DNA from 4 places in the Kitasatospora sp. NPDC056327 genome. Region 4 is predicted to be linked to each of the others. Evidence: riboswitches for the same ligand, from Rfam matches in the RefSeq annotation. Region 4 holds a riboswitch; each other region holds the start of a gene.
The links. Region 4 has a riboswitch for cobalamin ahead of ACFCX4_RS12640 (hypothetical protein). Riboswitches for the same ligand answer to the same signal wherever they lie in the genome.

Region 1 (5,036 bases), on a different contig from region 4:
GACACTCGATTCGGCCAGGTCGTCGAGCAGGGCGGGAAGGCGCTCGGCGGGGACGAAGTGGTCGGCGAGGCCGCAGAGCAGGGCGTCCGCCGCACCGGCCGATCCTGCCGTGAGGGCGAGATGGGTGCCGAGTTCGCCGGGCGCCAGGGCGAGCAGATAGGTTCCGCCGACGTCGGGGACGAAGCCGATGCCCGTCTCCGGCATCGCGACCCGGGTGCGCCCGGTGACGATCCGGACGCTGCCGTGGGCGGAGACGCCGACCCCGCCGCCCATCACGATGCCGTCCATCACCGCGACGTAGGGCTTGGGGTAGCGGGCGATCCGGGCGTTGAGCCGGTACTCGTCGCGCCAGAACTCCTCGACGGCGGCCGGGTCGCCGCCGGTGGCGGCCCGGTGGATGGCGACGATGTCGCCCCCGGCGCAGAAGGCCCGGTCGCCGGCTCCGGTGATGACGACGGTGGCGACCCGGTCGTCGTGCTCCCAGGTGTCCAGGGCCTGCGCGATCCGCCCCACCATGGCGTGGGTCAGGGCGTTCAGGGCCGACGGCCGGTTGAGGACGATCAGTCCGGCCCGGCCCTCGCGGTGGACCAGGACCTGGTCGGTGGCGCTGTTCCCCATCACGCGGCTCCGGTCAGGCCGCGGGCCACGATGACGCGCATGATCTCGTTGGTCCCTTCCAGGATCTGGTGCACCCGCAGGTCGCGGACGATCTTCTCGATGCCGTACTCCGCCAGGTAGCCGTAGCCGCCGTGCAGTTGGAGCGCGGAGTCGGCGACCTCGAAGCCGGTGTCGGTGGCGTGGCGCTTGGCCATCGCGCACAGCTGCGGCGCGCGGGCGTCGCCGCGGTCCAGGGCGTCGGCGGCCCGCCGGACCAGGGCCCGGGCGGCCTCCAGTTCGGTGGCCATGTCGGCCAGCCGGAACTGGAGCGCCTGGGCGTGGAGCAGCCGGGTGCCGAACGCCTCCCGCTCGGCGAGGAAGGTCATGGTGCGTTCCAGCGCGCTCTGGGCCCCGCCCAGCGAGCAGGCGGCGATGCCGAGCCGGCCGCCGTTGAGTCCGCTCATGGCGATCCGGAAGCCCTCCCCCTCCGTGCCGAGGAGGCGGTCGGCGGGCAGCCGGACGCCGTCCAGGACCACCTGGCGGGTGGGCTGGGCGTTCCAGCCCATCTTCCGCTCGTTCGGGCCGAAGGACAGCCCGGGGTCCTCCCGGTCCAGCAGGAAGGCGGAGATGCCCCGCGGTCCCGGGCCGCCGGTGCGGGCCATGACCAGGTAGACCCGGGAGGTGCCCGCGCCGGAGATGAACTGCTTGACCCCGTCCAGGACGTAGTGGTCCCCGTCGCGCCGGGCCCGGGTGCTCAGCGCGGCGGCGTCCGAGCCGGCCCCCGGCTCTGTGAGGCAGTAGCTGCCCAGTTGCTCGGCCGCGCAGAGCCCCGGCAGCCAGCGGCGGCGCTGCCCGTCGGTGCCGTAGCGGTCGACCATCCAGGCGACCATGTTGTGGATCGACAGGTAGGCGGCGATCGAGGGGCAGCCGGTGGCGAGCGCCTCGAAGGCCACCACCCCGTCCAGCCGGGTGAGTTCTGATCCGCCGGCGTCCTCCCGGACGTAGACGCCGCCCAGGCCGAGGTCGGCGGCCTTGCGCAGCACGTCGACGGGGAAGTGCTTGGCCTGGTCCCACTCCACCGCGTGCGGGGCGAGGTGCTCGTCGGCGAAGGCCCGGACGGCCCGGGCGACGGCACGCTGTTCCTGGTCGAGATCGTGCACGGCGCTCAGCCCATCGTGGGGATGGTGAAGCTGGCACCCTCCTTGACCCCGGAGGGCCAGCGGGAGGTCACCGTGCGGGTGCGGGTGTAGAAGCGGACGGAGTCCGGGCCGTGCTGGTTGAGGTCACCGAACGCGGAGCGCTTCCAGCCGCCGAAGGTGTGGTAGGCGATCGGCACCGGGATCGGCACGTTGACACCGACCATGCCGGTGTCGACGCGGCGGGTGAAGTCACGGGCGGTGTCGCCGTCGCGGGTGTAGATGGCCACGCCGTTGCCGAACTCGTGCTCGCTGGGCAGGCGCAGCGCCTCCTCGTAGTCGGCGGCACGGACGACCGTGAGCACGGGGCCGAAGATCTCCTCGCGGTGGATCCGCATGTCCGGTGTGACCCGGTCGAAGAGCGAGGCCCCCAGGAAGTAGCCGTCCTCGTGCCCCTCCAGCCGGAAGTCCCGGCCGTCGACGACGAGTTCGGCCCCCTCCCGGACGCCGAGGTCGAGGTAGCCCCGGACGCGTTCCAGCGCGTCCCGGCCGACCAGCGGTCCGAAGTCGGCCTCCGGGTCGTCCGAGCGGCCGACCCGGAGCGCGCCGATCCGCTCGACCAGCTTGGCGACCAGGGCGTCGGCGGTCTCCTCCCCCACCGGTACGGCGACCGAGATCGCCATGCAGCGCTCGCCCGCGGAGCCGTAGCCGGCGCCGATCAGCGCGTCCGCGGCCTGGTCGAGGTCGGCGTCCGGCATGACGATCATGTGGTTCTTGGCGCCGCCGAAGCACTGCGCGCGCTTGCCGTGCGCGGCGGCCGTGGCGTAGACGTACTGGGCGATCGGGGTGGAGCCGACGAAGCCGACCGCCTGGACCCGCGGGTCCTCCAGCAGGGTGTCCACGGCCTCCTTGTCGCCGTTGACCACGTTCAGCACGCCCGGCGGCAGTCCCGCCTCCAGGAACAGCTCGGCGAGCCGCAGCGGCACCGAGGGGTCGCGCTCGGAGGGCTTGAGGACGAAGGCGTTGCCGCAGGCCAGCGCCGGTGCGGCCTTCCAGAGCGGGATCATCGCCGGGAAGTTGAACGGGGTGATGCCGGCGACGACGCCGAGCGGCTGGCGCATCGAGTACACGTCGATGCCGGTCCCGGCGTTGTCGGTGAACTCGCCCTTCAGCAGGTGCGGGATCCCGGCGGCGAACTCGACGACCTCCAGGCCGCGCTGGAGGTCGCCGTGGGCGTCGGCGACGGTCTTGCCGTGCTCGGCGGAGAGCAGCCGGGCGAGCCCGTCCCGCTCCTGCTCGACGAGTTGGAGGAAGCGCAGCAGCACCCGGGCGCGGCGCTGCGGGTTCCAGGCCGCCCAGCCGGGCTGGGCCTGTTCCGCGTCGGCGATCACGGCCTCGACCTCGGCGCGGGACGCCAGCGGCACCCGGGCCTGGACGCGGCCGGTATTGGGGTCGTACACGTCTCCGAAGCGGCCGGAGGTGCCGGCGGCGGGCTTGCCGGCGATGAAGTGGTGCAGTTCACGGACCATCACGAACCTGCTCTCGTCAGGGCGTCAGGAGGATCCGAGGGAGGGGCGCACGGCGTCCGCCCGCACGGCGCCCGGGCGGGCGCGGGCGTGGGGGCTGCCGGGCGCGGCGAGCCGTCAGGGTGACGGGCGGGCCGCGGCCGTCGCAGGATCACCAGGGTCGGGAAGAGCGCAGACCGGTGCCATGCGTGTTTGCTCCATCCTCGTGGACAACACGGAACACCCGCAGTCGGTATCCTGACTCCCGGATCGGCGCGCGTCGCCCGGCCTTCCCGGCCAGCGGCCAGTGGCTGGTACTGCGGCGACGAACTCCCCGGTCACAGTGGCGGGACCGTGCCGGATTCACACCGGCTTCCCTGCACTGCGGGCCTTGTCCACGACCATATAGTCGGACGTCCTAGTAAGTCCAGAGCGCCACCCGCCTCCCGCCTTCCATCGCCCGTCACCCGTCACCCGTCACCCGTCACCCGTCACCGGACGTCCCGCCCCGGTTCCGGTTCCGGCGGGCGGGGCGACGGGCAGGTGCCGTGAAAGCGGGAAAGCGCACGGTTCGACCCCGCCGGCGCGCCTTCGGCAGGGTCGAACCGTGCGCTTTCCGGAACTGTCCGTCAGACCGCCGGAGCGGGGGCGGCCGTGCGGTCCCCGACGGGCGCGGCGGGGGTGAGGGCCCGCTGTGCCAGGGCGCCGAAGACCAGGGCGAACCCGGTCCACAGCACGGCCTGGAGACCGATCGAGGCGAGCCGGAAGTCCCACATCAGCCCGGCCGGGAAGCCGTCCGGGATCGCGTCGTCGTTGGACGGCAGGACGAGCGCGAGCAGCGCCATCACCGCGGCGTAGCCGACACCGGCCGCGACGACGGCGTTCCAGGTGCCCAGACGCGGAGCCAGGCGCCTGCCGAGGATGACCGCGGCGACACCGATCAGCACGCTGAGCGCGATCATCAGGAAGAACAGCGACGTGCGCTTCCCGATGGTGTCCGGGTTGCCGACCGCGGGCGGCATCGCCGGGTACTTGAGGAACGGCACCAGGTAGACGGTGGCGAACGCGGCGCCCGCGACCAGCGCGGCGGTGGCCCGGGGGCCGAACCGGCCGATCCGGCCGAGGGCGAAGCAGAACGCCAGCGCCGCGATGCCGCCGACGGCGACGCCGTAGACCAGGACCCCGGTGGCGAGGCCCGCGGTGGACTGGAGGTCGCGGCTGACCAGTTCCTCCTCCTCGTCACCGGAGCCGGCGGCGTCGGCGGTGCCGGCGGCCCCGTGGGAGTCGGCGTGGTCGCCGGCGGGTTCCGCCGCCTCGCCGTGGTGGTGCCCGGCGCCGGCGGACTGGGACTGCTCCTGCGCGATGGCGTCCGAGACGGGGCCCTCGCCGACGGTGTAGGCGAAGACGAAGGCCACCAGTCCGGCGATCAGGCCCGCGATCAGGCCCCGCAGCAGCAGCTTTCCGACGGTGCCCGAGGAGACGGTTGCGGAGTTGTTCATCGGTGCCCGGTCTCCGCTCAGTGGCACGGGAAGCCGAGCAGGTGGCGGCCGTCGTGCACCCACTCGTGCACGGTGGCCCCGGAGATGAGGGAGGTGGCGCCCTGTTCGGCGCCGACGAAGTAGAGCAGGACCAGCATCAGGGTGCCGAGGAACAGCGCCCAGGGCAGGATGGCGCGGATCGGCAGCGCGGCCGGGGCGGAGCCGCCCGCGGGCAGGCTGGGTGAGAGGACGGACTGGGCCATGGCAGGACCTCCTGGGGGAAACACGCGTCCCGTTCGGTGGAGCTCTGACGACGGCGG
Region 2 (5,036 bases), on a different contig from region 4:
GTCCTTGTACGAGAACTGCATGGTGCGCTTGTCGACGTTGGCGGTCTCGACCTTGGTGCCCGCGTTGAAGGTCTTGTCGACGACCTTGCCCGTCAGGACCTCCTTGAGCTTGGTACGCACGAAGGCCGGGCCCTTGCCGGGCTTGACGTGCTGGAACTCGACGACGGACCAGAGCTTGCCGCCCTCCAGCTTGAGGACCATGCCGTTCTTGAGATCGTTCGTGGAAGCCACGGGCGCACTTACTCCTGGATATAGCTGTCAAGGAACCAAGGGGTCGCGTCCTGTGGCACACCTGCGTCACAGGGCGAGGAGCTCCTTGGTGGTGATGGTGAGCAGCTCGGGCCCGCCCTCCTCCGGGGGGCGCACCACGAGCGTGTCCTCGATCCGGACCCCGCCCCGCCCCGGGAGGTGCACCCCCGGGCCGACGGTGACCGGCACGCGACTGTCCAGTTTACCCATGTCCGTGGGGCCGAGACGCGGTGCCTCCCGGATCTCCAGCCCGATGCCGTGGCCGACCGGGTGCGGGGAGCCGTCCGCGTGCCCCGCCGCCCGCAGGATCTCCCGGGCCGCCCGGTCGGGCACGCACTGCTCGACCCCCGGTCCGAGCGCCTCCCGGCCGGCCCGCTGGGCGCGGAACACCAGCCGGTGCAGCTCGACCTGCCAGGGCGCCGGGGCGGCCCCGATCACGAAGGTCCGGGCGGTCGACACCCCGTACCCGCGGTACTGCGCGCCGAGCACCACCGTCAGGAAGTCGCCCTCCTCGACCCGGCGGTCGGTGGGCTGGTGGGCCTGCCGGCCCGAGTGGCTGCCCGTGCCGACCGAGACCGGGAAGGCCGCCCGGTCCGCGCCGTGGTCGATCATCCGGCGCTCCAGCTCCATCGCCAGGTGCCGCTCGGTGCGGCCGACCAGGATCGACTCCAGCAGTTCGCCGAGCGCCTGGTCGGCGATCTCCGCGGCGATCCGCAGGTCGGCGATCTCGTGCTCGTCCTTGACCAGCCGCAGCCGCTCCACCGCCCGCCCCACGTCCGTCAGCCGCACCCCCTCGGCGAGCCCGGCGACCGTCCGGTGCCGGGTGACCGTCAGGTCGTGCTCCTCCACCGCCAGCCCGGTCACCCCCAGCCCGGTCACGGCCGCCGCCGCGGCGACCGCGGTGTCCGCCCCGGCCGCCACCGGGAGCCGGGTGACCTCGGGGGTGATCAGGTGCTCGCCGGTGTCGTCCGGCGGGAGGTCGTCCGGCAGCGCGAGCAGCGCGCGCTCCCGGGTGAGCAGCAGGGCCGCCCCGCACGGCGGGCAGCCGGTGAGGTACCGCACGTTCGCCGCCCGGGTGATCAGCGCCGCGTCGGCCCCGGACGCACTGCAGTGCTCCCGCAACCGCTCCCGCCGGCCCGCGTACGCATCAGCCATGCGTCGAGCGTACGAACCCGGGCCCCGATCCGCCTGCCGAACGCCACCGGCCGGGCCCGCGGGGGCCCGGCCGGCACCGCTACCGCGCTCCCGGCGCGGCCCCGGAGCCCCACTTCCGCTCCACCCCGGCCAGCCGCCAGTAGGCGATGGCCGCCGCCCAGACGACCACGAACAGACCGACGATCGCGTACCCGACGTTGTCCAGCGAGATCTCCGCGATCCAGCCGCTCACCGGGTCGGTGAGGTCCAGCTTCTCGTGCAGCACTCCGACCAGCTCGATGGTCCCGATCACGAACGCCACCGCGATCGACAGACCGGTGATCGTCAGGTTGTAGTACACCTTCCGCACCGGGTTGGAGAACGCCCACTGGTAGGCGAAGTTCATGAAGGTGCCGTCGAGGGTGTCGAACAGGCTCATCCCGGCCGCGAACAGCAGCGGCAGGCAGACGATCGCGTACCACGGCAGGCCGGAGGCGGCGCCCGAGCCGGCCATCACCATCAGGGTGACCTCGGTCGCGGTGTCGAAGCCCAGGCCCAGCACCATGCCGACCGGGAACATCTGCCCGGGCCGGGTGATCGAGCGGGTCGCCCGGTTCAGCACCCGGGCCAGGAAGCCGCGCGAGTTCAGGTGCGCCTCCAGCTCGGCCTCGTCGAACGACCCCGCCCGCATCCTGCGGAACACCTTGAGGATGCCGAACAGCGCCGCCAGGTTGAGGGCGCCGATCAGGTAGAGGAAGGCGCCGGAGGCCGAGGTCCCGACCACGCCGAGCCACTGGTGGGTGGCGGACCCGTCGTCCATCAGGGTGTTCGCCAGCTGGGCGCCGCCCGCCACCAGGGCGGCCATCAGCACCACCATCGAGGAGTGGCCGAGGGCGAACCAGAAGCCCACCGAGACCGGGCGCCGGCCGTCCGCCATCAGCTTGCGGGTGGTGTTGTCGATGACCGCGATGTGGTCGGCGTCGAAGGCGTGCCGCATGCCGAGGGTGTAGGCGGTGATGCCCAGGCCCACCCCGAAGACCTGGGTGCCGACCTCGTACCTCTCGGGTGCGACCAGGAAGACCAGCGTGCCGAACGCCACCACGTGCATGGCGAGGATCACGCCCATCAGGCCGGCCGTGCGCAGGGTGTCCTCACGCCGCCAGCGGAACGCGGGAAGGGACGCGGGCGCCGTCGGGACGGCGGCGGTTTCGGGCAGGGTCATGCTCGGATCACGCTCCAGCACCTCGTGGAATGACGTCGTGAGATGCCGTGGCCGGTCTCCTGGCTGACGGGGCTCCCGTACCCGCCTTCCCAGGCGCGCGAAGCGCCCAGTGGCGTCGTGGGTACGGACGACTTCCCCCGATCACAGTGGCGAGGGCCGCTCCGGACTGGGACCCCTGAGGGTCCGTCACCGGTCTTCCCGAGCACCACGGCGGGGAACACCGTAGGGGTCGGCGGACAACCCGTGCAAGGCTGCGCACCTGCGCAGGTGTCCAGGATCACAGGGCCCCGCCTGCGAGAATGGGCCGCATGCATCTCGTACCGGCCGACCGCGCGGGCCACCGCACCATCGACGGCCACCGGGTCTGCGAGGCCATCGCGGCCATCGGCGACACCGCCGGGGTCCGCTCCTGGGCCGACCGCTTCGCGCTGCTCGCCGACCCCGGACGGCTCGCCCTGCTGCTCGCCCTGCACCGCACCGGCCCGCTCGCCGTCACCGACCTCGCGGTCGCCACCGGCATGCGCGACCCCGCCGTCTCGCAGGCCCTGCGCCTGCTCCGGACGGCAGGCGTGGTCGCGGGCGAGAAGGAGGGACGTGTCGTGCGCTACCGGCTCGTGGACGCCGGCCTGCGCCCCCTGCTGGACCAGTGCGCCGGTGACGCCGACGGGGCTTCGGCGGGCTGACGCCGGCCCGGCCGGACCGGAGCCGGCGTCACCTCACGACCGCTCACGCCCTCCCGCGCCGCCTCACGTCCAGGCGGCGGCGGGCTGGCAGAACGGGCACCAGAAGAGGTTGCGGGAGGCGTGCTCCTCGGCACGGACGTCGGTTCCGCAGACCAGACAGGGCTGCCCCGCGCGCCGGTAGACGTAGACCTCGCCGCCGTGGTCGTCGACCCGCGGCGGCCGGCCCATCACCTCGGGGGTGTGCTCGGGACGGACCGTGTCGATCCGGCCCGCGCCGACGCCCTCGCGCATCAGGGCGACCAGGTCCGCCCAGATCGCGTCCCACTCGGCACGGCGCAGGTCGCGGCCGGCCCGGTGCGGGTCGATGCCGTGCCGGAACAGCACCTCGGCGCGGTACACGTTGCCGACGCCCGCCAGCACCTTCTGGTCCATCAGCAACGCGGCGATCGTGGTGCGGCTGCCGGAGATCCGCCGCCAGGCGGCGTCCGGGTCGGCGTCCGCGCGCAGCGGGTCCGGACCGAGGCGGCGGGCCACCGCGGCCTTCTCCGCGCCGGTGATCAGCGCACAGGTGTTGGGACCGCGCAGGTCCGCGAAGTGCTCGTCGTTCGCCAGCCGCAGCCGGACCAGGCCGACCGGCTCGGGCACCGGGCCGTCACCCGGCTCGCCGAAGGTGAACCCGCCGTACAGCCCGAGGTGGACGTGCACCCAGGCGTCCTCGCCGAAGCCGAGGAACAGGTGCTTGCCGGTGGCCTCCGCCGCGGTCAGCTCCCGCCCGTCGATCAGCTTGGCGCCGTCCGCGAAGCGGCCCTGCGGACTGCTGGCACGGACCGGCCGGCCGCCGAAGGCACGGTGGTTCTCGGCGGCGAGGCGGTGGATGATGTGGCCTTCCGGCACGGGCGCGGCTCCCCCCGGTGGTTCGTTCAGGACGCGTCCATCATCGCAGCCGGCACCGACAGCCCGGCCCGCCCGGAGCACCGGCCGCGGACGGCCGGCGGCCGGGCTCAGCGGACCGGGACGCCCATCAGCCGGGCCAGGATCACCCGGTCCAGCTCGGCCGCCGTGGCGGCCACGTCGAGGTGGGAGTTGTCGATGATCGGCAGGCCCGAGTTGTACCAGCCGGCCATCCGGCCGTGGATCCGGGCCACCTCCTCGTCACCGAGCCGGCGGTTGCCGCTGCGCCGGGCGTTGCGGCCGAGCACCGAGTCCAGGCTGGGCAGCAGCACCACCGGGATCATGCCGGGGCCGATGTGCCGCTTCCAGCCGCCGAGGCCGATCGCCGGGCGGTTGGGGAAGACGGCGTCGTCGATGATGCAGGAGATGCCGTTGGCCAGGTAGTTGCGGCAGGCGAAGCCGCAGGTGCGGCGGGCCAGCCGGTACTGCGCCTCGGAGGCGTCGTTCCAGCCGGACTGCGGGTTGGCGAAGCCGGACTGCACCCACTCGCGGACGTCGTCGAGGCTGATGTGCGCGGTCGGGGCGGGGCGCCGCTCGGCCCAGTGGCGGGCCACCGTGGTCTTGCCGGCGCCGGCCGGGCCGATCAGCAGCACCGCGATCGGGCCGGCGGGCGCATGCTGCCGCGGCGGGTGGGCGGGCAGCTGGACGGGCGCGCCGGACGGCAGCAGGAAGTGCCCGGTGGAACCGGCGGGCACCGGCGGCGCCACCGGGAGGGGCGCCGGTGCGGGGGCCGGGGCGGGCGCGGGCGCCGGGGCGGGCGGAACCGCCGACGGCGGAACGACCGGGACCGGAACGGT
Region 3 (5,036 bases), on a different contig from region 4:
CAGCCGCGGACCACCGCCTCGTCGTCGTGCTCCCAGGCGTGCAGGCGCCAACCGGAGCCGGCGCCGCCGTCCCTGGCCTCGACCAGGCCGACCAGCAGGGCCTGGCCCCAGGCCTTGGCGGCGGCGCCCACCGTCATGGCGAGGGCGCGGCCGGCCGCCCGGGCGTCGTCGGGGAGCAGCTCGCCGCGCTTGTCGACCTCGTCGAGATCGCCGGCCCAGCGGGCGATCCGGACGGCGTCGACCAGCATGCGGCGGGCCAGCGGGGCGAGCTCGGCGGGGGCCGGGAAGCCCTCCGGGACGGGGACGCGGCCTCGGCCGGGTGCGGGGGCGGGGCCTCGTCGGCGGGGTACGCCCGGGGCCCCCGGCCTGGCGCCGGCGGGGCGGTGGGCCGTTCCGGGGAGACGGGTAACCGTCGCACCGGTACCGATCGTCGGCGGGAGCGGGGCATCACGGTCGCGCGGGTTCCGAGACGTCACGTCGAGCAGTCTTCCCCTTGTACCGGCCATCTGTCACATCCGGTTGTCCGCTCGGGGGCGGGCGCGGGGCGCGGGGGCTCGACAAGATCGGGCAACGGGGGCCAAACCGGCTGGCCGGAACCGTGTGGCGGGTCCATGCCAGGTGGGAGGGTGCGGACGCCCGTTGTTCCGTCCGCGGTCACCCCGGGCGCCTTGCGCCGGCCCCCGGCGCCCGCCCGCTCCCGGCGGGGCGGGCGGGGGCGCGGGCGGGTTCAGCAGAAGGGGGTGAGCCAGCGGCGGAGGGTCTCGGCGTAGCGGTCCGGATCGGTGTTCCACAGGGCCGCGTGGCCACCGCCGGGGAACGGCCGGAGGTTGACGACGTCCGGACGGCTGCGGGCCAGCCGCTCGGCGGCGGCGAACGGGGCCACCGGATCGTCCGGGCCGTGCAGCACCAGGGTCGGCACCCGCAGGTCGGTGCCCTCGGCGAGGCGGGCGAAGTCGGCCAGATCCACCCCGGTGCGGCCCTGGGCGGCGAGTGCGCCGAGTTCGGCGGCGGCGCCGCGGAAGCCCGCCCGGGCGGCGTCCCGGCGGGCGGTGGCCGGCCAGTCCAGCACCGGCGAGTCCAGCACCAGGCTGCTGATCGCGGGGGAGAGGTCCGAGCGGGCGGCGGTCTGCAGGGCCATCGTGGCGCCCAGCGACCAGCCGTACAGCACGACCCGGCCCGCGCCGGCGTCCAGGGCGGTCCGGACCGCCGCCTCGACGTCGCGCCACTCCGTCTCGCCGAAGTGGCCGAGACCGTCCGGGGAGGCGGGCGCCCCCGCGTCGCCCCGGTAGGTCACCACGAGCGCGGGCAGCTCCAGCCTCCGCAGTTCGGGCAGCACCGGGAGGGCCTGCCGGCGGTCGTCGTCCGGGCCGTGCACCAGGATCACCCAGGTGCCGCGCTTGCCGGCCAGCCGCCAGGCGGGCATCGCGCCCAGCTCGCCCTCCACGGCGGTGTCGGCGAACGGCAGGCCCAGCGCCGCGGACGGGTCCCCGAGGTACACCCGGGGGGAGAGACGGACCTCGGTGCCGGGGGTGAGGGTGCCGTGGTCGGCGCGGACCAGGCGGCGGGTGACGCCCCGCTCGTCGGCGTGCAGCACCTCCTCGACGACCGCGTGGCCGTCCTCGCCCCACTCGACGGCCCAGCGGCCCGGGCGCTCGCTCTCCGGACCGCGGGTGAGCGTGACCCGGCCCGCGCCGAGGCTCTGGACCAGCACCGGGCCGGTCCGCTCCCGGACGCCCGCCGCCGGACGGACCATCCGCTCGGACGCCCGGCGGCCGATCACCAGGACGGCCGCCCCGGTGCCGACGGCGGCGGCCGCCGCGGTGGCCGCGATTCCCCAACGCATACTCGCTCCCCGATGGCTCGGTGCCGGGACCCCTCGGTGTCTGGAACCCACTGCTCAGCCCAGTCCACTCGCGGCGGCGGGCCGCGGCCAGCAGGACACGGCCGTACGGGTTGTTCCGGGACGAAGGTCACACCGCCCCGGCGGGCCGCCGGAGGCTGTGACCAACCCCTCCGTGACCTCGGTTGACTCCCGGTTCGGGCCCGTGATGGGATCCTTCAGCCAATACGGAGGCATGCAGAGGAAGCCGGTGCGAGTCCGGCGCGGTCCCGCCACTGTCACCGGGGAGCACGACCGGAAGAAGCCACGGCGCGCCGTCAGAAGCCGCTGGAAGGCCCGGGAGCGCGTCCGACCCGGAAGCCAGGAGACTCTCGCCCCCGGTTCGTCGATCCAGGGCGCGGACCCTGAGTGAGGACACGCACGCCATGCAGGCTGCCCCGCCCGGCCGGCCCCTCCCCCGCCCGCTGCCGACGTGCGCCCGCTGACCCGGGCCGCCGTCTTCGGCGCGGGCGCCGTCGCCGGCTACCTGGCCGACGCCCGGTTCGGCGATCCGCGCCGCGGCCACCCGGTGGCCGCCTTCGGCACCGCCGCCGGCCGCCTCGAACGCCTCCTCTGGCGCGACCACCGCGGCGCCGGCACCGCCTACACCGCGCTCTGCGTGGGTACGGTCGCGGCCGGCGCGCTCGCCGCCGACCGGCTGCTGACCCGCCGTCCGCTCGGCCGGGCCGCACTCGCCGCCGCCGCGACCTGGACGGTACTCGGCGGCACCTCGCTGACCCGGGAGGCCCGCACCGTCGGCCGCTCACTGACCGCCGGGGACCTCACGGCGGCCCGGGAGCGGCTGCCGCACCTGTGCGGGCGCGACCCGAGCGCGCTGGACGAGCAGCAGCTGGCCCGCGCGGTCGTCGAGTCGGTCGCCGAGAACACCGCCGACGCCGTGGTCAACGCCCTGGTCTGGGGCGGCCTGGCGGGCACCCCCGGTCTGCTGGCCTTCCGCGCCGTGAACACCCTGGACGCGATGGTCGGTCACCGCTCGCCCCGCCACGCCCGGTTCGGCTGGGCCTCGGCCCGGCTGGACGACGTGGCGGGCTGGCCGGGCGCGCGGCTGACCGCGCTGCTGGCGGTCGCCGCCGCGCCCGAGCCGCGCACCGCCTGGCGGGTCTGGCGGCGCGACGGCTCCGCGCACCCGAGCCCGAACGCCGGTCAGGCCGAGTCGGCCTTCGCGGGCGCGGTGGGCGTGCGCCTGGGCGGCACGCTGCGGTACGGCGAGCGCGTCGAGCACCGGCCGGTGCTGGGCGGGGAGCTGCGCCCCGTCGGGGTGGACGACATCGAGCGGGCCTGCGTGCTCTCCCGGCGGGTGAGCGCGCTGGCCCTGGGTACGACCGTCGCCGGGCACCTGCTGCTCCGGGCGGCGCTGGGCGGGAGAAGGGGCAGGACATGAGCGGGGCACTGCTGGTCGCCGGGACGACCTCGGACGCCGGGAAGAGCGTGGTGACCGCCGGCATCTGCCGCTGGCTGGCCCGGCAGGGCGTCGCGGTCGCGCCGTTCAAGGCGCAGAACATGTCGCTGAACTCCTTCGTCACCGCCGACGGTGCGGAGATCGGCCGCGCGCAGGCGATGCAGGCGCAGGCCGCCCGGGTGGAGCCGGAGGCCGCGATGAACCCGGTGCTGCTCAAGCCCGGCGCGGACGGCCGCAGCCAGGTGGTGCTGCTGGGCCGGCCGGTCGCCGAGGTCGGCGCGCTGGACTACCGCGAGCGCAAGCCGGTGCTGCTGGAGCGCGCCCTGGAGTGCCTGGCGGACCTGCGCGGCCGCTTCGACGTGGTGGTCTGCGAGGGCGCGGGCTCCCCCGCCGAGATCAACCTGCGCGACCGGGACATCGCCAACATGGGCCTGGCCACCGCGGCGGGGCTGCCGGTCGTCGTGGTCGGGGACATCGACCGCGGCGGCGTGTTCGCGGCCATGTACGGGACGCTGGCGCTGCTGTCGGCGGAGGACCAGCGGCACGTGGCCGGCTGGTTCGTCAACAAGTTCCGCGGCGACGCCCGGCTGCTGGCCCCCGGCCTGGAGATGCTGCTCGGGCTGACCGGCCGTCCGGTGCTCGGCACCCTGCCGATGCTGGCGGACCTGTGGCTGGACGCCGAGGACTCGCTGGACCTGTCGACCGTCGTCGACCGGACCGCCGCACGCGGCCCGTACGGCGCGGACGTGCTGCGGGTGGCCGTGCTGCGCTTCCCCCGGCTGTCCAACTTCACCGACCTGGACGCGCTCTCCCAGGAGCCCGGCGTGCTGGTGCGCTGGGCGACCCGGCCCGAGGAGCTGGCCGACGCCGACCTCGTCGTGCTGCCCGGCACCCGGGCCACCGTCGCGGACCTGGCCTGGCTGCGCGAGCGCGGCCTGGAGCCGGTGCTGCGGGCGCGGGCGGCGGCCGGGCTGCCGGTGCTCGGCGTCTGCGGCGGCTACCAGATGCTGGCCCGGTCGATCGTGGACGGCGTCGAGTCGCGGGCGGGCGCGGTGGACGGCCTCGGGCTGCTGCCGGCGCACGTGCGGTTCGGCGCGGAGAAGGTGCTCGGCCGGCCCGTCGGCGAGGCCTACGGGGAGCGCGTCGAGGGCTACGAGATCCACCACGGGATCGTCACCGCCGAGGGCGGCGAGGCGTTCCTGGACGGCTGCCGGGCGGGCTCGGTGTGGGGCACCACCTGGCACGGCGCGCTGGAGAACGACGGCTTCCGGCGCGCCCTGCTGCGCGAGGTCGCCACGGCGGCCGGCCGCGCGTTCGTGCCCGCGCCGGACACCTCGTTCGCGGCGGCGCGGGAGGCCCGGCTGGACCGGCTGGGCGAACTGATCGAGGAGCACGCGGACACCGACGCGCTGTGGAAGCTGATCGAGGGCGGGGTGCCGGCGGCCGGATCGCTGCCGTTCCTGCCGCCCGGAGCCCCTGGAGAGCCTGCATGAGTGACGTCCGTTACCCGTTCACCGCGATCGTCGGCATGTCCGACCTGCGGCTCGGCCTGCTGCTGAACGCGGTCTCCCCGGCGGTCGGCGGCGTGCTGGTGCGCGGAGAGAAGGGCACCGCCAAGTCGACCATGGTGCGGGCGCTGGCCGGCCTGCTGCCGTCCATCGCGACCGTCGACGGCTGCCGCTTCGCCTGCGACCCGGCCGCCCCGGACCCGCAGTGCCCGGACGGCGCGCACGCCGG
Region 4 (4,816 bases):
CTGCGGCGGAAGGACCGGCGGCGCACGTGTCACTCTGGCCGGATACGGGCTCGGCAAGGCGGAACCCCTCCGTCACACTTGTTCGACCCACCTCCCGCTGTACACCGTCAAACGGTGTCCCGCCGTTCCGGAAGGTCCACGATGCTGCCTGAGACGACGCCGCGGGGCGACGGTCCGGACGCCCCGCCCGCCGCCGGACGACGGCCCGCCGAACGCGTCGCCCTCCGCTCCGACCTGCGGGCCGCACTGCCCGACGCGGGCGCGGCGTTCGGCGTCACCGCGGCGGTGTTCCTGCTGCTGTACGTCCGGATGAACGCCGGCACCTCGGCGACGGTGGCGGTCATGCCGTTCATGGACGACGCGGGCACGTACTGGATGTACCTGCTGAGCCAGGCGTTCGGCTGGTCGGGGCTGCTGTGGGCGTGGGGGACGGTGGTGCTCGGGCTGCTGCTGTCCGGGCCGCGGCCCGCCCGGCTACCGGTCGCGCGGCAGACCCTGGAGCGCTGGCACCGCACGACGAGCCTGACCACGACGGCCCTGATGTTCGCGCACGCGCTGCTGTTCGCGGCCGAACTCGTGCGCTACGAGGCCGAGTCGACGTGGGGCGACCGGCTCTGGTCGGGGTTCGCCGACAGCTTCGTGCCCGGCTGGTACGACTCCGGCACCGGCCGGACCGCCATCCCGCTCGGGCAGGGCGCGCTCTACCTGGCCGTGCCACTCGGCCTGCTGTTCTACGTGCGGCACCGGATCGGGCCGAACACCTGGCGCCGGCTGCACCGCTTCGTGATCGTCGTCTACGTGCTGAGCGTCTGGCACACGCTGCTCTACGGGACCAACGTCTGGTACGGCGAGTGGCCGCGCACCGTCGTGTGGCTGCTGCAAGTGCCGCTCGCCGTACTGCTGTTGGTCCGGCTGCTGCGGCCCGCCCGGCGGGCCGAGCGGCTGGGGGCACCGGGGGCCGGCGGGGCGCGGGCGCTGCCGGCGTGGGTGGTGCGGGCGCTCGGACGGGTCGCGGTGGCGGCCGTCGTGGTCGGCCTGATCGCGGTGGTGGCCTCCGGCCACGACGGCGGGCGGACGCGGCCGCCGGCGGCGCCGGCGCCGTCGGCCTCCAGCGGGCAGGCCGGCGGGACCGGGTGAGCGGGTGGGGCTGAGCGGGCGAGCGGCGAGCGGGCGGTTCGGCGTCGGGGGCGGCGGACGTACGGCGGACGGCGCCGGGCTGCGCGCGTGGGTGCCGTCGGCCTGGCGGGTGCGTCGGCCTGGCGGGTGTACCGGCCTGCGGACGGCACCGGCCGTATGAGGGCCGTCCACCGGGCCGAGCGGCCGGCCGGCCGGTTCGGGGACGGGCTGGGCGGGAAGCCGGTCCGATGGAATGATGATCGACGACAGGGCGACGGCGGAACGAGGAATCCGGTGAGAATCCGGAGCGGTCCCGCCACTGTGACCGGCGAGCGGATCCCGCGCGGGCCACTGCCCCCGTGAGGGGCGGGAAGGCCGGGACGAGCTGCGACCCGGGAGCCAGGAGACTCACGGCGTCGCCACCTCGCAGGAGCCCGGGGCGGATCTCCCCGGAGAGAGGGGTGGTTCGGCATGCCCGACCTCATGGACACCGGAACGGCCGGAGCCGGCGGCGGAACGCCCACCGGCCCGGCGGCCGGCAGTGGAACGGCGGTCGGTACCGCAGCCGGCCCGGGGAGCACGACGGGAACCGCGGCAGACGGCGGTACGGCGGCGGAACCGCCCGGCCCGGCGCCCTGCCGGGTGGTGGTCTGCCGCGACTGCTGCTGCGGCACGGTCAAGGTGACCGGCACGGACCACGCCGCGCAGACCGCGCGGCTGCGCGAGGCCGCCCCGGTGCGGGTCTCCGAGTGCCTGGACGTGTGCGAGCGCGCGAACGTGATCGTGGTCCGGCCCTCCGCCGGGGGCCGGTCGGCCGGCGGACGGCCGGTTTGGCTGGGCCTGGTCAACGACCCGGCCGCGACGGAGGCGGTCGCCGACTGGATCCGGGCCGGCGGCCCCGGGCTGGCCCCGCGCCCGGCACTGCTGGACCGTCACGTCTTCCCCGCGCCGCGCCGGACGGCCCCCCTCGCCTGAGCGGTCACCTCTGCTCCCGGGCCGGGCGGTCCGGGAGCAGGGTCCGGGGGCCGGGCTCCTTTCCCCCGAACCCGGCCCGCCCGGGCCTGAACTCCCCTCCCCGCGCCGTTCTCGACCGCGGTCCGCCGCGCGCCCCGCTCCCGACACCGTCACGGACTCAGAGTCATATGACTGATGCGAGCCGGACACAGCGCGCGTGACAGTGAGGACCGATGGGCTCCACCTCGGGGCGCAGGGAGCGGCACGACCCGCGCCCGGCCCGCCCCGCCCCGCCGAGGAGTCCCCCGGCGCTGCCGGCACAGCAACCGGCAGACAACCGCGCCCGCGAACAACCCCGACTTCCGTACCGCCACGGCCCGTCCCGGCGGCCGGCAAGGAGCAGACGTGAACAGTACCCGGCTCTTCGACGGTGCCGCGCACCACCCGCAGCACACCCCTCCCGCCTCCGGCGGCCCCTTCGGCTCCGCCCTGCGCGACTACGTCCTGAACAGCCTCCCCGTCGCCCTCGAAGACATCTCCGCAGGTCGCCTGACGTATCATCAACTCGCAGACTTACAGGAGCAGATGCTCCGGAGCGTCGCTCCGGTGGTCCTCGCCGAGGACGACGAACGGACCGCCCGCCTCCTCCAGCTCGACCTGCTCTTCCTGCTCAGCGGCTACGCACCCGCCGGGCCCCAGGCCGCGCCCCGGGCCCTGACCGAGCTGATCTCCACCCGGTGCGGCAGGTTCCCCGCCCTGGATCCCCACCTGAGCTACGAGCTCCTGATCGACGTCAACTGCGAGGAACACCTGCGCAGCGGCGACATCCGGGTGTTCTCCGCAGGCCGGGACGCCGCCCTCGAACGGGACTTCTACCTCGGCCACCACCTCTCCGAGCCGTGGGCCAGGTCGGCGGCGTACGGCCTGCGTTCGCTGGTCCTGCCGGCGACCGTCCGGCCCACCGCCGGCCGGCCCGCCCCCGACCGGCTCGTCACCGACCGGCTCGTCACCGCCCGGCCCGCCGCGGTCCTGGACGACGTCGGCGAACACCTCGCGGAGTTCACCCGGTACATGGCGAGGTACCGCAGGCTGTCGCAGGAGGCGTTCGACCGGTTCCGCCCCTACCACATGGGCCATCCCGGCGGCCCGCGCGGCGCGAGCGGCGCGTTCATGCCCAGCGTCCACCTCCTCGAACTCGCCCTGCTGCCGCCGTCGAAGGAGTACGGCGTCTTCCTGGACCAGTCGATGTCCTACTTCCCCTCCTGGTCCCGGCCCGTCCTCGCGCGATGGCGCGGCGACTCCATCCGCGGGGCGAACGTGTCCCAGCGGCTGCGGGACGGACGGCTGGTGCTCGACCCCGCGGGCCGCGACCGGCTGGTCCGGGTGATCGACAGGTTCGTCGACTTCCGGATGGCCCACCTGGGCGTCACCCGCCACGCGCTCCCCGAGGCGTTCCGCGACCGGACCGGGCTGACCCGTCGCGACATCCACGGGCAGGGCGGCGAGCACGACATCCTGGACGGCCGGGACCCCGGCACCTCGGGGTTCAGCGTCCGGCACGTGCTCACCAACGCGGTCTACCGGCTCCTCGCACTCCGCGCCGACGTCGCCCACCCCGGCTCCGCGCCGGCCAACAGTTGAGGCAGGCAACCGATGCCAGCATTCCGTGTCGCGGTCGTCGACGCGTACGGCACCGCCTCCGGCTTCGCCGGCGCGTTCGGCGCGCTGGACGGCGAGGTGATCCAGGTCCGGAGCACAGCCGCCCATCCGCCCGGCGTCGATCCGGCGGACGACCGGGCCTTCGGCCGTGTGCTGGTCCACGACGGCGACCCGGACGCCCTGGCCGCACGGCTCGCCGCGCTGGACACGGTCGCTGTCCTGGCCGGCCGCGAGACCGGGGTGGAGCTCGCCGACACCCTCTCCGAACGGCTGGGCCTGCCCACCAACGGCACGGCCCTGAGCAGCGCGCGGCGCGACAAGTACGTGCAGATCGAGACGATCAAGGCGCAGGGCGTCCCCGGCATGCGGCAGCTGCGCACCGGCGACGAGGCCGAACTGCTCGCCTGGCACGAGAAGCTCGGCGGGACCGTGGTCGTCAAACCCCTGCGCGGTTACTGGGGCGCCGGTGTGTCGTTCTGCGACCTGCCGCGGGACTCGGCCGCCGCGCTGCGCGGACTGCGCAGCCGCCGCACGCTCCTGGGCGAGCCGGTCACCGAGGTGGTGGCCCAGGAGTACCTGGTGGGCGCCGAGTACATCGTGAACACGGTCAGCTGCGCGGGTGCGCACCGGCTGACCGACGCCTGGCGCACCGAGCGGATCGAGGCCAACGGGGTCCGGGACCTGGTGACCGCACAGGTGCTGCTGCGCTCCGACGAGGAGCCGGTCGGCGAGCTCTTCGACTACGGCCGCCGGGTGCTGGACTCCCTCGGAATCCGGTACGGCGCGGCACACCTGGAGATCAAGCTGACCCCGGACGGCCCGCGGCTGGTCGAGGCCGGCGCCCGCGTCTCGGGGCTGCCCTACTACACGGCCGAGGTCCTGGGCGAGGGCCAGCTGGAGTGGAGCGTCGACGCCTACGTCCGCCCCGACCGGTTCCGCGCCCGGGCCGACCGCCCCTACCGACGGCGGCACGCGTTCGCCTGGGCGGCGCTGGTCGCCCCGGCGTCGGGACGCCTGCGGGGCTACCGCGCGCTGGACCGGATCGAACGGCTGGCCGGATTCCGCTCCCTCACCGTCCTGGTACGCC

Region 1: linked by a shared signal. The riboswitch ahead of ACFCX4_RS04665 (CoA-acylating methylmalonate-semialdehyde dehydrogenase) and the one ahead of ACFCX4_RS12640 (hypothetical protein) in region 4 are both predicted to bind cobalamin.
Region 2: linked by a shared signal. The riboswitch ahead of ACFCX4_RS20510 (HoxN/HupN/NixA family nickel/cobalt transporter) and the one ahead of ACFCX4_RS12640 (hypothetical protein) in region 4 are both predicted to bind cobalamin.
Region 3: linked by a shared signal. The riboswitch ahead of ACFCX4_RS20695 (cobalamin biosynthesis protein) and the one ahead of ACFCX4_RS12640 (hypothetical protein) in region 4 are both predicted to bind cobalamin.

Annotation. Positions count from the first base shown of each region.
Region 1 covers NZ_JBHJRC010000017.1:32,849-37,884, reverse strand. The annotation lists gene ACFCX4_RS04675 (enoyl-CoA hydratase/isomerase family protein) at 1-618, opposite strand, end outside; gene ACFCX4_RS04670 (acyl-CoA dehydrogenase family protein) at 618-1,766, opposite strand; gene ACFCX4_RS04665 (CoA-acylating methylmalonate-semialdehyde dehydrogenase) at 1,763-3,262, opposite strand; cobalamin riboswitch at 3,469-3,659, opposite strand; gene ACFCX4_RS04660 (CbtA family protein) at 3,868-4,737, opposite strand; gene ACFCX4_RS04655 (CbtB-domain containing protein) at 4,755-4,979, opposite strand.
Region 2 covers NZ_JBHJRC010000138.1:223-5,258, reverse strand. The annotation lists gene efp (elongation factor P) at 1-231, opposite strand, end outside; gene ACFCX4_RS20515 (M24 family metallopeptidase) at 298-1,404, opposite strand; gene ACFCX4_RS20510 (HoxN/HupN/NixA family nickel/cobalt transporter) at 1,484-2,605, opposite strand; cobalamin riboswitch at 2,637-2,830, opposite strand; gene ACFCX4_RS20505 (ArsR/SmtB family transcription factor) at 2,914-3,288, shown strand; gene ACFCX4_RS20500 (Fpg/Nei family DNA glycosylase) at 3,352-4,182, opposite strand; gene ACFCX4_RS20495 (AAA family ATPase) at 4,290-5,036, opposite strand, start outside.
Region 3 covers NZ_JBHJRC010000140.1:1,113-6,148, forward strand. The annotation lists gene ACFCX4_RS20685 (hypothetical protein) at 1-248, opposite strand, end outside; gene ACFCX4_RS20690 (alpha/beta hydrolase family protein) at 728-1,843, opposite strand; cobalamin riboswitch at 2,021-2,232, shown strand; gene ACFCX4_RS20695 (cobalamin biosynthesis protein) at 2,313-3,281, shown strand; gene ACFCX4_RS20700 (cobyric acid synthase) at 3,278-4,792, shown strand; gene ACFCX4_RS20705 (putative cobaltochelatase) at 4,789-5,036, shown strand, end outside.
Region 4 covers NZ_JBHJRC010000066.1:223-5,038, reverse strand. The annotation lists gene ACFCX4_RS12645 (ferric reductase-like transmembrane domain-containing protein) at 142-1,137, shown strand; cobalamin riboswitch at 1,398-1,526, shown strand; gene ACFCX4_RS12640 (hypothetical protein) at 1,759-2,091, shown strand; gene ACFCX4_RS12635 (hypothetical protein) at 2,476-3,711, shown strand; gene ACFCX4_RS12630 (ATP-grasp domain-containing protein) at 3,724-4,816, shown strand, end outside.